Regions from separate parts of the Cronobacter sp. 153480017-3 genome, predicted to be linked through region 2. Evidence: riboswitches for the same ligand, from Rfam matches in the RefSeq annotation. Region 2 holds a riboswitch; each other region holds the start of a gene.
What was found. A riboswitch is a leader RNA that binds a small molecule or an ion and turns the genes downstream of it on or off. The one in region 2 is predicted to bind thiamine pyrophosphate.

Region 1: linked by a shared signal. The riboswitch ahead of thiC (phosphomethylpyrimidine synthase ThiC) and the one ahead of thiB (thiamine ABC transporter substrate binding subunit) in region 2 are both predicted to bind thiamine pyrophosphate.
Region 3: linked by a shared signal. The riboswitch ahead of thiM (hydroxyethylthiazole kinase) and the one ahead of thiB (thiamine ABC transporter substrate binding subunit) in region 2 are both predicted to bind thiamine pyrophosphate.

What each region holds. Positions count from the first base shown of each region.
Region 1 covers NZ_JBSEYN010000015.1:23,457-28,190, forward strand. The annotation lists gene ACUW6V_RS20450 (HesA/MoeB/ThiF family protein) at 1-493, opposite strand, end outside; gene thiE (thiamine phosphate synthase) at 486-1,118, opposite strand; gene thiC (phosphomethylpyrimidine synthase ThiC) at 1,118-3,019, opposite strand; TPP riboswitch at 3,136-3,245, opposite strand; gene ACUW6V_RS20465 (Rsd/AlgQ family anti-sigma factor) at 3,298-3,801, opposite strand; gene nudC (NAD(+) diphosphatase) at 3,904-4,677, shown strand; gene hemE (uroporphyrinogen decarboxylase) at 4,719-4,734, shown strand, end outside.
Region 2 covers NZ_JBSEYN010000005.1:185,070-189,803, forward strand. The annotation lists gene thiQ (thiamine ABC transporter ATP-binding protein ThiQ) at 1-222, opposite strand, end outside; gene thiP (thiamine/thiamine pyrophosphate ABC transporter permease ThiP) at 206-1,816, opposite strand; gene thiB (thiamine ABC transporter substrate binding subunit) at 1,792-2,775, opposite strand; TPP riboswitch at 2,808-2,909, opposite strand; gene sgrR (HTH-type transcriptional regulator SgrR) at 2,945-4,609, opposite strand; gene sgrT (glucose uptake inhibitor SgrT) at 4,696-4,734, shown strand, end outside.
Region 3 covers NZ_JBSEYN010000001.1:820,625-825,358, reverse strand. The annotation lists gene ACUW6V_RS04025 (ABC-F family ATP-binding cassette domain-containing protein) at 1-625, opposite strand, end outside; gene ACUW6V_RS04020 (RcnB family protein) at 984-1,310, opposite strand; gene ACUW6V_RS04015 (DUF1493 family protein) at 1,542-1,859, shown strand; gene ACUW6V_RS04010 (hypothetical protein) at 2,057-2,572, shown strand; TPP riboswitch at 2,883-2,979, shown strand; gene thiM (hydroxyethylthiazole kinase) at 3,013-3,810, shown strand; gene thiD (bifunctional hydroxymethylpyrimidine kinase/phosphomethylpyrimidine kinase) at 3,797-4,597, shown strand.

The sequences.
Region 1 (4,734 bases), on a different contig from region 2:
AGGGCGGCGCGAAGGTGGCGATTTGTCCGCCCATGCCAACCGCGCTGGCGGTGATAAGCGGCGTGCTGTGCGCCACGCAGGCGGCGTTGATGGCCTGGCGTGTAGTCATGTTATCGCTGCAATCCAGCACCAGATCGACGCCTGCCACCGCTTCGCGCAGCGCGTCGCCTTCCAGTCGTTTATTCAGCGCCACGCTGTTGATGGCCGGGTTGAACGCCTGTAAACGACGCGCCGCCACGCGCGATTTCGGCTGTTCGATATCACTGACGTTAAACAGGATTTGCCGCTGCAGATTGCTGAGGTGCACCGCGTCGTCATCGGCAAGCCACAGCGTGCCCACGCCTGCGCCTGCCAGATAGAGTGCGGCGGGCGAGCCGAGACCGCCCAGGCCGACAAGCAACACGCGGCTTGCCAGCAGTTTTTGCTGGCCGTCGATGGCGATATCCTCCAGCAGCAACTGGCGGCTGTAGCGCATAAAATCGGCGTCATTCATCGCCCACCCCCGCCAGTTCAAGCAACTCTTGCGTGGCGGCGCGCCAGTCGGGTGCCTGGGTGATAGCGCTCACCACCGCGATACTGCCGACGCCGGTTTCCAGCACCGCAGGCGCGCGCTCAAGGCTGATGCCGCCGATGGCGACCGTCGGATAGTCGCCGAGCCGTTTTACATGCGCGGCCAGTTGTGCAAGCCCTTGCGGCGCGGAGGGCATCTGTTTGGTCTGCGTAGGAAAAACATGGCCGAGCGCAATATAAGAAGGGCGTACCGCCAGCGCCACGTCGATTTCCATATCGTCATGCGTGGAGACGCCAAGCCGCAGTCCGGCGTTGCGAATGGCGTCGAGATCGGCCGTTTGCAGATCTTCCTGCCCGAGATGAACGCCATAGGCCTGATGTTTTATCGCGAGACGCCAGTAGTCGTTAATAAACAGCCGGGCGTGGTAGCGCTGACCGAGCTCAATGGCGGCGGCGATGTCGATTTCCACCTCGGCATCGGTTTTATCCTTGATGCGCAACTGAACCGTGCGCACGCCAGCGTCAAGTAAACGTGTGACCCACTCAACGCTATCCACAACCGGATAGAGCCCGAGACGGTGCGGGACGGGGGCGAACAGAGGCGTCATCACTCCACCTCCTCCTGGCGAAGATAAATATCGCCGCCGCGCGCCTGAAAACGATTCGACATCTCAGCCATACCCGCGTCGATCGCCTGCTTCGCGGCGTAGTCGCGCACCTCCTGGGTGATTTTCATCGAACAGAATTTCGGGCCGCACATGGAGCAGAAGTGCGCGACTTTGCCGGATTCCTGGGGCAGCGTTTCGTCGTGATAGGCACGGGCGGTGAACGGATCGAGCGCCAGGTTGAACTGATCTTCCCAGCGGAATTCAAAGCGCGCTTTGGACATGGCGTTGTCGCGGATCTGCGCCCCCGGATGCCCTTTGGCGAGATCGGCGGCGTGGGCGGCAATCTTATAGGTGATGAGCCCCTGTTTCACGTCCTCTTTATTCGGCAGGCCGAGGTGTTCTTTTGGCGTCACGTAGCAGAGCATCGCACAGCCGAACCAGCCAATCATCGCCGCGCCGATCCCGGAGGTGAAGTGATCGTAGCCGGGCGCGATATCGGTCGTGAGCGGCCCGAGCGTGTAGAAGGGCGCTTCGTGGCAGTGCTCCAGCTCCTCGGTCATATTGCGGCGGATCATCTGCATCGGCACGTGGCCGGGGCCTTCGATCATGACCTGGACGTCATATTCCCACGCGATTTTCGTCAGTTCGCCGAGCGTGTGGAGTTCGGCGAATTGCGCCTCGTCGTTGGCGTCTTGAATGGAGCCGGGGCGCAGGCCGTCGCCGAGCGACAGCGAGACGTCATAGGCGGCGCAGATTTCGCAGATCTCGCGGAAATGCTCGTAGAGGAAGTTTTCACGATGATGCGACAAGCACCATTTCGCCATGATCGAGCCGCCACGCGAGACGATGCCCGTCAGGCGGCCTGCGGTCATCGGCACATAGCGCAGCAGCACGCCCGCGTGAATGGTGAAGTAATCGACGCCCTGTTCGGCCTGCTCAAGCAGCGTGTCGCGGATCATCTCCCAGCTCAGATCTTCGGCGATCCCGTTGGCCTTCTCCAGCGCCTGGTAGATCGGTACCGTACCGATCGGCACCGGGCTGTTGCGCAGGATCCATTCGCGGGTTTCGTGAATGTAGCGGCCGGTGGAGAGATCCATCACCGTGTCCGCGCCCCAGCGGGTCGCCCAGACCAGTTTTTCGACTTCCTCTTCGATAGACGACGTCACCGCCGAGTTGCCGATATTGGCGTTGACCTTTACCAGGAAATTACGACCGATAATCATCGGCTCCGATTCGGGGTGATTGATGTTGGCTGGAATAATGGCGCGCCCGGCGGCGACTTCGTCACGCACGAACTCCGGCGTGATGTTCTCCGGCAGGCGCGCGCCAAAGCCGTGGCCCGGATGCTGCTGGCGCAGTACCGCCGTGCGAATGCGCTCGCGGCCCATGTTTTCACGAATGGCGATAAATTCCATCTCCGGCGTCACGATACCCTGGCGCGCGTAGTGCAACTGAGTGACGCGCTTGCCCGCTTTTGCGCGCTTTGGCGTCAGCAGCCCGCGAAAGCGCAACTCATCCAGCCCGTCGTCGGCGAGCCGCTCGCGGGTATAGGCGGAGCTGAGGGAATCCAGGGTTTCGGTATCGTTACGCGCGTCTATCCAGGCGCTGCGCAGTTTAGCCAGCCCTTCGCGAACGTCGATGCGCACCGCCGGATCGCCGTAAGGGCCGGAGGTGTCATACACCGGCACCGGTTCGTTAGGCTCATAGCGCGGGTTCTCTTTGCTGCCGCCCGCAAGCGTCGGGCTCAGGCAGATTTCGCGCATTGGCACGCGGATATCTTCACGCGAACCGGTGAGATAGATGCGGTGAGAGTTGGGAAAAGCGGTGCCTTCCAGCGTGTCGATAAAGTGTTGTGCGGCGGCGCGCTGCTCGCGGCGGCCAGGTTTGTTTGATACAGACATAGCGCATTCCAGTTAACGGTCAGGAAGTGGCTTGTCAGAACAACGGAGGAGTAATGGCGTGCGCCCGCGCACCCTTAACAGGGTCTCAGGGCGAAACGACACCCTGAGCGGGGCAAAATGGAATTACTCTTGTTCCCTTCGCAGGTCTTAACCTGATCAGGTTCCGCGGATCCCGAATTAACGGTCTCAGCCCGTGCTCGCGCACTGGGCACTCCGACAAGATAAACCCCGCTAAAATCGCGGGGGCATATTTAAACTACTCGTTAATACAGCCGAACTCAAGCCGGTTTGGCGAGGCCGGTTTCGTCATTGGCGCTTTCGCCGAGGTTGTTGTCAAAAGCCAGCATAATGAGCTTATCTTCCAGCGCGAAGCGGGCGGCGAGCGCCTCGCCAATGCCGGAAAGCGCTTCCTGAAACTCCAGGCAGTTATCGTGGTCGATAGCGCTTTCCAGATGCGTGTCGTAGAAATCCATGATTTGTTGGGTGTTGGATTCCAGCTGAGGATAGATTTGCGTGGCGGCGACCAGCGGGCTGGTGCCTTCCATTTCGCTGATCACGCGCTCATAAATATTGAAATGTCCGGCGGAGAGGTAATCCACCAGGCAGTGACAGAAATCGTCCAGCGCCTGTTCATCAAGCGCAGTCATCGGCTCCTTGCCGGGTTTGATGCCGACCATCTTGTAATAGGTGACTAACAGATGGTTGCGGGCAGCAAGCCAACGATCAACTAACTCATTACTCCCACCAACGCGTTCCGTCAGACTTTTTAGCTGGTTTAGCATGATCGACTCCATGAGATATAAGATGTAAAAACGCAAATGACCCAAAATATGTAAGAACAATGTTAATAACGTGCCAGTGAAGCAGAGGTAGTGCAATCAATTATGGAACGTACACTAGAAAATTTAGACCATGGCTGGTGGATAGTCAGCCATGAACAGAAATTATGGCTGCCAAAAGCAGAATTACCTTACGGCCGGGCCGCGGATTTTGGTCTGACGGGCGAAAAGGCGCTGCAAATTGGTCTCTGGGAAGAGGCGCCTGTTTTTCTCGTACTGCAAAAGCGCGAAAAAGACATGGCCTCGGTGCGACAGCTTATCGACCAGGACGCCGGGCTGTTTCAACTGGCGGGGCGGGGCGTGCAGCTCGCCGAGTTTTACCGCTCGCACAAATATTGCGGCTACTGTGGTCATGAGATGCACCCGAGCAAAACGGAGTGGGCGATGCTCTGCGGCCACTGCCGCGAGCGCTACTACCCGCAGATAGCGCCGTGCATCATCGTGGCTATCCGCCGTGACGATAAAATCCTGCTGGCGCAGCATACGCGACACCGCAACGGCGTTTATACCGTGCTGGCCGGGTTTGTTGAAGTGGGCGAAACGCTGGAGCAGGCGGTAGCGCGTGAGGTTATGGAAGAGAGCAATATCCGCATCAAAAACCTGCGCTATGTGACGTCTCAGCCCTGGCCGTTCCCGCAATCGCTGATGACCGCGTTTACGGCGGATTATGACAGCGGTGAAATCCAGATAGACACCAAAGAACTCATCGACGCGGGCTGGTATCGCTACGACCAGTTGCCGCTGCTGCCAGCGCCAGGCACCGTGGCTCGCCGCCTGATAGAAGATACGGTGGCGCGCTGCCGGGCAGACGATGAATGACGTGATACAATAGCGGCCTGTCGCTTGAGGAATAAGAAAAAATGACCGAACTGAAAA
Region 2 (4,734 bases):
CGACACCGGGCGTTTTGACGGCGGCGTGCGGGTGTGATCCGCGCCGTTGATAGTGAGCGTGCCGCTGGCGGGCGCGAGAAAACCGGCAATCAGATTGAGCAGCGTGCTTTTGCCCGCGCCGCTTGGCCCCAGCACCGCCACGCGTTCGCCCTCGCGCACGTCCAGCGTAAAGCGCATCGGCAGGTGGTGATACAGCCAGGTGAGATCAGTCAGTGTCAGCATGGCGCCCCGGAAGTTTTTCAATCAAGGTGAACAGCAGGAAACAGAGCAGCAGCAGCAGCAGCGCCGTGACCGCGCCAGCGTCGCTGCGATACGCGCCGATCTGCTGGTAGAGATAAAAGGGCAGCGTGCGGAAATCCTCATTACCAAACAGCGCCACGACGCCGAAGTCGCCAATCGACAATACGCAGGCGAACGCCATCGCCTGGGCGAGCGGCACCCGCAGCGCGCGAGTTTCCACCAGCCGCAGCCGGTTCAGGCCGCGTATCTCAAGGGACGCGCAGAGCGCGCCGTAACGCGCGGCGATATCGCGCATCGGGTTATCGAGCACTTTCAGCGCGTAAGGAATCGCCATCAGGGCATTGGTGAAAATCACAATCGCATCGGCGCGTTCCGGCAGGCCGAGGGTGGCGTTCAGCAGCAGGAAAAACCCGGTCGCCAGCACGATGCCCGGCATCGCGAGGATCAGCACGCCGCAGAGCTCAAGGCTTTGCCCGGCAAGACGACGCTGGCGCAGGTACAGCTCGCGCGTGCTCCAGAGCAGCATCATGGTCAGGATAACGCACAGCCCCCCCGCGCAGAGCGCGATACGCAGCGACGTCCAGAGCGCGCGCCACAGCGCCGGGTCGGCCAGCGCATGGCTTATATCGCCGCCCAGGCCATCCACCAGCACCGCCAGCAGCGGCGGCAGGAGAAGCAGCAGCGCGGCACCAATCAGCGCTGAATCGGTAAGCTTGCTGCGCCACGAATCCTCCGGGTTGCGCCAGCCGCGTGCCAGCGTCGCGCCGACCGGGATCGCCTTGCTGAGCCGCTGGCTTAACAGGATAAGCGACAGGCAGCAGCCCATCTGGATAAGCGCCAGCAGCGCCGCGCGGCCCGGATCGTAGTCATAGCTCAGCGCCTGGTAGATGGCGAGCTCAATGGTTGTCGCCTGCGGCCCGCCGCCGAGCGCCAGCACCGTGGCGAAACTGGCGAAGCAGAGCATAAAAATGAGCGCCGCCACCGGCGGGATCTGGCGGCGCAGCCAGGGCCACTCCACCAGCCGGAAGAAGTCCCAGCCGCGCATACCGAGCTGCGCCGCGAGCTGGCGCTGTTCGCCGGGGATCTGCGTCAGCGTCTGGTAGAGCAGACGGGTCGCCATCGGCATATTAAAAAAGAGATGCGCCAGCAGGATGCCCTGTAATCCATAAGGCGAGAACGTCCATTCGATGCCGAGCGTCGAGCAGAGCGCGGCGAGCCAGCCGCTGCGCCCGTAGACGCTAAGCAGGCCGAAAATCGCCACCAGCACCGGCAGGATAAGCGTCATGGCGCACAGTCGCAGCAGCATTCGCCGCCCCGGAAAGCGGCGGCGGTAGAGCGCGCGGGCGAGTGGGATCGCAGGCACGACGGAAATCAGCGCGGAGAGAAACGCCTGCCAGAATGAGAAGCGCACCACGTGCCACAGATAGCTGTCGTGCAGCAGCGCGCGTGCATCGGTGTGCGGCGCGTGTGTCCAGAGTGCTGCGAACGCCGCCAGCGCCACCGCCGCCATCAGCAGGGCGGCGGTGAGGCCGGGCCAGAGCCAGCCGGGGATCAGCGGCTCACGGCGCGTTGCCATTCACTCGTCCATTGCGCGCGCTGTGCGGCCACTTCCTGTGAGGTGAATTGCAGGGTGGTCTGCGGCCGGGTCAGCGCGTTAAAGCCTTCCGGCAGCGCGACGTTGGTCACCGGGTACATCCAGTTGCCGGCAGGAATTGCATTCTGGAACGCAGGCGAAACCATGAACTTCAGGAATTTCTCCGCCAGCGCCGGTTGTTTGCTGGCGGCGGTGCGTGCCGCGACTTCCACCTGCAGGTAGTGGCCTTCGCTGAAATTCGCGGCGGCGTAGTTCTCTTTTTTCTCTTCAATAATGTGGTAGGCGGGCGAGGTGGTGTAGCTCAGCACCAGATCGCCTTCGCCTTTCAGGAACAGGCCGTAGGCTTCGCTCCAGCCTTTGGTGACGGTAACGGTTTTTGCAGCGAGCTTCTGCCAGGCGTCCGGCGCTTTATCGCCGTAAACTTTCTGCATCCACAGCAGCAGGCCCAGCCCCGGCGTGCTGGTGCGCGGATCTTCATAGATGACGCGCCATTTCTGATCGCTCTCAACCAGCTCTTTGAGGCTTTTCGGCGGATTTTTCAGTTTGTTTTTGTCATAAACGAAGGCGAACCAGCCGTAGTCGAACGGCACAAAGGTGTCGTTGTTCCAGCCGCCCGGCACGTTAACCTCACCCGCCGGAACGCCGCTTTTGGCGAACAGCCCGGTCGTGGTCGCGGCCTGAAGCAGGTTGTTATCCAGGCCCAGCACCACATCGGCTTTGCTGTTTTTGCCTTCCATGCGCAGACGGTTAAGCAGCGAGACGCCATCTTCCAGCGCCACGAATTTCAGCTCGCAGCCGCAGTCGGCTTCAAAGGCGGTTTTAATTTTCGGGCCAGGGCCCCACTCCGAGGAGAAGGAGTCATAGGTGTAGACGGTCAGGACAGGTTTGGCGAAAGCCGGAGCGGCGGCGAGCGCCAGCAGAGGAAGCAGTTTTTTTAACACTTTGCACCTTTATCAAATGGGGGCAAAGGATTTTGAGCGGTAGCCTCAAATCCCTTCGCCGGCGTTATCCGGATCAGGTTCGACGGGTATTATCTCAGCGCACCGGTCAGCCGGCAGCACCCCGTTGAGAACGGCCCATTGTAATGATTTGCGTAATGTTGCGAAAGGGTTACGGCTCCGGCGGCGCAAACCAGGCGGATTTAAAATCAAACCAGCCGAGCGTGTTCATGCGCACGCCGCGCATACTGCGCTGGCCCTGGAGCATCAGCCAGTGATGGATCAGCGGCAGAATATCCTGGCGCTCCAGCATCGTGCGGCACCACTGCGGCAGGTTCAGCGCACCGGTGCGCCAGCGCTGCGCGTCGCCCTGCCAGTCGAGCGGGATGCAGCGCTGAATGAGCGGCACTTCGCACAGGTGCGCGAACAGCGAGAAATCGAGCGGCAGCGTAAAGTTGGCGCTGTTAAGCCACAGATCGCTGGTGATATCGCCCTGATACCACTCCTCATAGCTCACTTCCCGCAATTCCAGCTCCACCTGCTCCTGCGCCAGAATGTCGCGCAACAACGCGCCGATAATGCGGTTTTCATTGTGGTCGCCATAGAAGGTGAGCGTCAGACGCTCCAGCCCGGCGGGTTTCTGCGCCTCAGGAATTTGCGGCGCGTGGTGCCAGCGCGGCAGCAGGCCGTAAGCCGGAAACCAGAGGCGCTGATAGTGCGGCGCGGCACGGTGCAGCAGGCGGGCAGGCGTAAAGCGCGAGCTTATCCAGCGGCGCACCTCCGGCATCGCGCCCACGCGCGAGCGGGAATCAAACAGCAGGTAGTAGCAGCCTTCTTCGAGGCGGCTTTCTACGGCTTTTTCGTCGGCGTCGCGCGTCGGGCCTTCAAGCTGAACGGCGCAGCTCAGTTCTTCGCCTATCTCCGGCAGCACCCAGAAGTTCACCTCATCAATCAGCGCGCGATAGCCAAAGTAGTCATCAAAAGCGCGGATCTTAAGCTGGTTGCTGTTATTGCGTACCACCGCGTAAGGGCCAGTGCCGACGGGCTGGCTCGCGAATTTCGGCAGCTCCGGCCACTCCCGCGGCAGGATCATCGCCGGCACGCTGCCCATCAGCCACGGCAGCCAGTCGTCGGGCTCGCTCAGATGAATATCCAGCGTCCAGGCGGTGGGAGAGACCACTTCACGGATATGCGCGTAGAGCGGCAGGGCGCAGATGCGCTGGAGCGAGCTGATGACATCAAGCATGTCCAGCTCGCGGCCATGATGAAAATGGATGCCGGGGCGTAAGAAAAAGCGCCAGTGGAAAGCGGAAATACGCTGCCAGTGGTGCGCGATGTCAGCTTCCAGTTCCCCGTTTTCCTCGTTTATGCGCGTCAGACCGTTGAAAATCTGCCGGGCGATATGGGTTTCTGAACGGCGCAAGGCGCTGCCGGGCAGCAGATTTTGCAGCGGGCGGTAATAGAGCACGCGCAAAATATGGCGTCCCTGGCGGAAACTGCGGCCCAGGTGTGAAAGTAACATCTGACGCACCGTGGATTTGTCGCCGACGATCTGCACCAGCTGATCGATCCTGTCCTGCTCCAGCAGATCTTCCGCCCGCTGCTGCTGAAGCGCGAGTCCGGTATAGAGGAACTGGAGCCTGGAGCGTTTGCCGCGTCCGGCCTCGGCTTCCCATGTCAGCCAGCCGCGCGCTTGCATGGCGTTCAGCAGCGTGCGCATGTGGCGGCGCGAGCAACTCAGCAGCTCGGCCAGTTCGTTGAGCGTCGTTTCCTGCGGCTTGCCATCACAGCATTGCCACAAACGGATGAATTGCTGTTGCAGACGACCTGAAGGCATAAAAGGGGAACTCCCGCTCGAAACTCATCAATTTAATATTCCCTATATTACGGCAATACTTCTCTTCGATGAAAGCGGAGGGGCTTATGAAAACGTCGTCAACATGCAGGTTTTATCAGCAGTAT
Region 3 (4,734 bases), on a different contig from region 2:
GCGTACAGGGGAGATCGAACGCCTGGAGCTGACCGTCGCGCAATATCCAGGTGCGGTTGGTTACGCTGTCCAGCAGCGCGCTGTCGTGGGAGACCAGAATAAAGCTGCCGTTCCAGCGGGCCAGAAACTGCTCCAGCCACAACATCGTCGGGAGATCGAGATGGTTGCCTGGCTCGTCGAGCAACAGCAGATCGGGCGAGATAATCAGCGCCCGCGCCAGCAATAAGCGCGTGTGCTGGCCACCGCTAAGCGAGCCCGCCGTCAGCGACCAGGCCACCTCGGCAAAGCCCATATTTGCGAGCAACGCCTGCGCCCGCCAGGCGCTGCTTTCACGCTCGGCCTCAGGCAGCCTGGCCAGCAGCGCGTCCAGCAGCGTCTGCTGATGCAGTTCGTCGGGCAGATGCTGCTCCACGCGCGCCAGCAGGCAGCGCGCCGCGCGCGTCACAACGCCTTCGGCAGGCGCAAGGGTGCCGTCCAGCGCTTTCAGAAGCGTGCTTTTGCCGCAGCCGTTATGACCGATCAGGCCAATGCGGTCGCCTTTTTTCAGGGTAAAGGAAAGGGCGTTCAGCACCGGGCCAAACGGGGAATCAATGCGCAGGGAGTGCGCCGTCAGTAATGTGCTCATCGCTTACTCAGAATTTTCAGGCATAACAATGCCTCGTCAAACATCGCTGACGATAATCTGGTAAGCCCTGGAGAAGGGTGATGTGATGGGATCTTCGCTCAGGGTCCAGTTATCGCAGCACGATACCGGTAATGCCTGAGCTCTGGCGATCGCCAAAATGATGTGAATAGTCAAACAATTCACAGCACAGCATAAGAGTCCTCCTTTTTATTCATCAGGTTGATAGGTAGAGCGAGTGTAGCGGGCAGCGCGTTTAAGCACCACTACGCGTATTAAGGGGTGTGAGCGAAAAAACGTTTTGGAAAGGGGAGATATAAGACGCGCCTGAGCGTCGGGCCTGCTTCAGGCGCTAGAAGGATTAACGGTGGTAGAAAATATCGCCGTTCATGGCGCGCACAACTTTACCTTCGGCGTCGGTGATAAGTACGTAGTAGCCGCCCATGTAAGTCCAGTGTGTGCCGGCTTCCGGGGCGGGCAGGTTGCGGATCTGCCACTGTTTGATGTTGTACTGCTCGGTGCGGTAGAGGTCCGGCACGATGTCGCCAATGGTGTATTTTTTGGAATCGGAGTGAAACTCTTTCACTTCATAGCTATCGATAGATTTGGGTTTTACCACATCTGCGGCGAATGCAGAGGCCACCGACATCAACAGCACACCCGCTACGATCATTCTGGTTTTCAACATACCTTCTCCACATGTCAGGGCGCTGCGCCCCGTTGATTTTGTTACCGTCAGGCCGCTATCTTCCTGCGCCATTCCCGGCCGGGCAAGGCTAATTATGTATAAAAAAATGAAGCCGATAGCAATCGGCGCGGGGCTGATTTGGTGGGGCGTGCTTATGGGCTGCCAGAAGTGGTGGGTTATACTTATGTCATGATTGCAGGGATAATGAGATTATCATCCATCGGATTATTTATGATGAGTACAGAAGACGGCGTTCGGGCGTTAATAAAAAAGCATTTCTGGGAGATGGCGGATGAAGATTCGTTAAGTACCGGACAATATTCCGTCCTGCCAGAAGATGCGCACGCCTTCTTCGGGGAATACTTTGCTGTGTTCAATATGAATTATTCTTCCTTCGACTTCCGTAAATATTTTCCGCAAGAAGGGATATTTTTCCTGCCCAATGCGATTCTTCCCGACTATTTAAAAAGCGATAAGCATCAACCTGCGCCGCTTACCGTGAAAATGCTGATTGCCTCGGCAAAGGCGGGGCGCTGGATTGATGATTAGCGCATTGAACACTTGAGGTTGTAATGGCATTATCGGAAGTCATGTTAAGTGACTCTGCGGGTTCTGTTAGATCGTGACGCTGCAAGATCGTATAACGATTAATGATAGCAGTGACAAGGTCCTGGTCGTGGAAGACTGATATGAGATATAGTTTGATATTATTGTGTCTGATTACGGGTACGTGCGGAGCAACCCAAATGACGGGATTTGGCGCAAGGTATTACGATGATATTACCGATGTTTATTCTGATAATCATGAAACCGATAAAGATCTGGTGCCCGTTATTGCTATAGGAACCACCGAATACAAGTTTGAGGTTAACACGCTTGCAGCTATCGCTAAGAATGCCGGTGTAAAGGTAAATAAAGATAACCTAGCTTCCTGGATTTGCCTAAAATCAGGGGGCATCAATTATTGGTTTATTTCTGATAATGAGATGGGAGCGGGGGATTTAACCGCGGTGGCAATAGCGAAAGATGGATCGCCTTGTACACCTTACAAGGGAGTATTACAAGTATCCGTTAAGGCGCCTGTGTTAACGACTAAAGAAGAAACAGAAAAATATTTTAATCATAAGCCTAAGAAAGATATCGTTATGTACTACAAGGATGTCGCAAAATCAGGTGAATACACGCAAAGTAACAGCATCATGTACTATCTGAAAGATGATAAAGTTCAGGGGGTTGTTATTAGCCAGGGGACGACCAACTGACAGGCGTCTTAGCCGTAAGGTCAGGAGTCATTTTTAATGAAACTCTGATGCCTATTTCTTTATTAATCTTAAAACCAATGGTAATGCCTCTTACTACGTCACTTACGCTCCAGCACCGCATCAATGCATCAGGGACAATGAAATCACCAGCAAATAAAGCCGGGCAGTCTGTATTTTTCATACTTAAAGCTTTTATAAGCCCCTCAAACTGAGACACAGCCTATTTTTTAGGGTTGAGTCTTTGGCTTCCCGCTGGCATGATCCACAACAGAGAGTAATGTAGCGTTAATCGCAACGCTTTGATTTTGCAGTAAATGACTCGGGGTGCCCTTCTGCGTGAAGGCTGAGAAATACCCGTATTACCTGATCTGGATAATGCCAGCGTAGGGAAGTCAGATGCCTGTCCGGTATCCCGTCTTCGCGCCTGGCAGGAGAGAACCATGTCTTCTGACCTGCTTTGCGGCTCGCACGCCGCGCCTGTTGTCACCCAACTTCGCCGTCACGCGCCGCTGGTGCACTGCATTACCAACGATGTGGTGCAAAATTTCACTGCCAATGTCCTGCTCGCGCTCGGCGCCTCGCCCGCGATGGTGGTGGATACTGACGAAGCCGCGCAGTTCGCGGCCATCGCCGATGCCTTACTCATTAACCTCGGTACCCTCACACGCCCGCAGCAGCAGGCGATGCGGGCGGCTATTGACAGCGCCTGCGCGGCGGGCAAGCCCTGGACGCTCGACCCGGTCGCCGTCGGCGTGCTTACGCTGCGCACGGAATTTGCGCAGGAGATTCTGGCGCGTCGTCCCGCCGCCATTCGCGCTAACGCCTCGGAAATCCGCGCGCTGGCAGGCGAAAGCGGCGGCGGGCGCGGCGTTGACGCGACCGAAAGCGCGCACCATGCACGTGAGGCGGCCCGCTTACTGGCGCGTCGCAGCGGCGCGGTTGTCGCTGTGACCGGCGAGGTCGATTACATCACCGATGGCGAACGCACGGTCGCGGTCGAGGGCGGCACCGTGATGCTGACCCGCGTGGTGGGCACCGGCTGCGCACTCTCGGCGGTCGTCGCTGCCTGCTGCGCGCTGCCGGGCGATCGCCTGGAGAATGTCGCAACGGCCTGCTGGCTGATGAAGCGGGCGGGCGAACAGGCGCTGACCATCTCCCGTGGCCCCGGCAGTTTCGCCAGCGCGTTGCTGGATAATCTGCATGCGCAGGCGTTCGGAGGTGCTCATGAAACGCATTAACGCGCTCACCATCGCCGGCACCGACCCGAGCGGCGGCGCGGGCATCCAGGCCGATCTCAAAACCTTCTCGGCGCTCGGCGCTTACGGCACGTCTGTCATCACGGCGCTGGTGGCGCAGAACACCCGCGGCGTGCAGTCGGTCTACCGCATTGAACCGTCGTTTGTCGCCGCCCAGCTTGATTCAGTGTTAAGCGATGTGCGCATCGACACCACCAAAATCGGCATGCTGGCAGAAACGGATATCGTCGAGGCCGTGGCGGAGCGGCTATCACGTTACCGGGTGCGTAATATTGTGCTGGATACGGTCATGCTCGCGAAAAGCGGCGATCCGCTGCTGAGCCCGTCAGCGGTGCGCACGCTGCGCGAACGGTTGTTGCCGCAGGTGGCGATCATCACGCCGAATTTGCCGGAGGCGGCGGCGCTGCTGGAAACCACGCATGCCCGCAGCGAAGCGGAGATGCGCCAGCAGGGCGAGGCGTTGCTGGCGCTCGGCTGTGGCGCGGTGCTGATGAAAGGCGGGCATCTGGATGACGCCGAAAGCCCCGACTGGCTCTTTACCCGCGAAGGCGCGACGCGCTTTACCGCCCCGCGCGTCATGACGAAAAATACCCACGGCACGGGCTGCACGCTCTCCAGCGCGCTTGCGGCGCTGCGTCCGCAGTATGCTGACTGGGTTGAAACGGTGACGGCGGCGAAGGCGTGGCTCACGAAAGCGCTGCAACAGGCGGATAGTCTGGAAGTAGGGGAGGGCATCGGGCCCGTCCATCATTTTCATGCATGGTGGTGAACCGTGCCAGCAGAATTAGCTGAAAATGCGCTCAGGTCTGGCAATCTGTGCTAATCAAGTCCAGGCTAAGAGGGCCCAGCTAAGGCGTGGGTAAGGAATCTTATCGTCCGGCAGGTCACCGCCTGCCGACCATAACG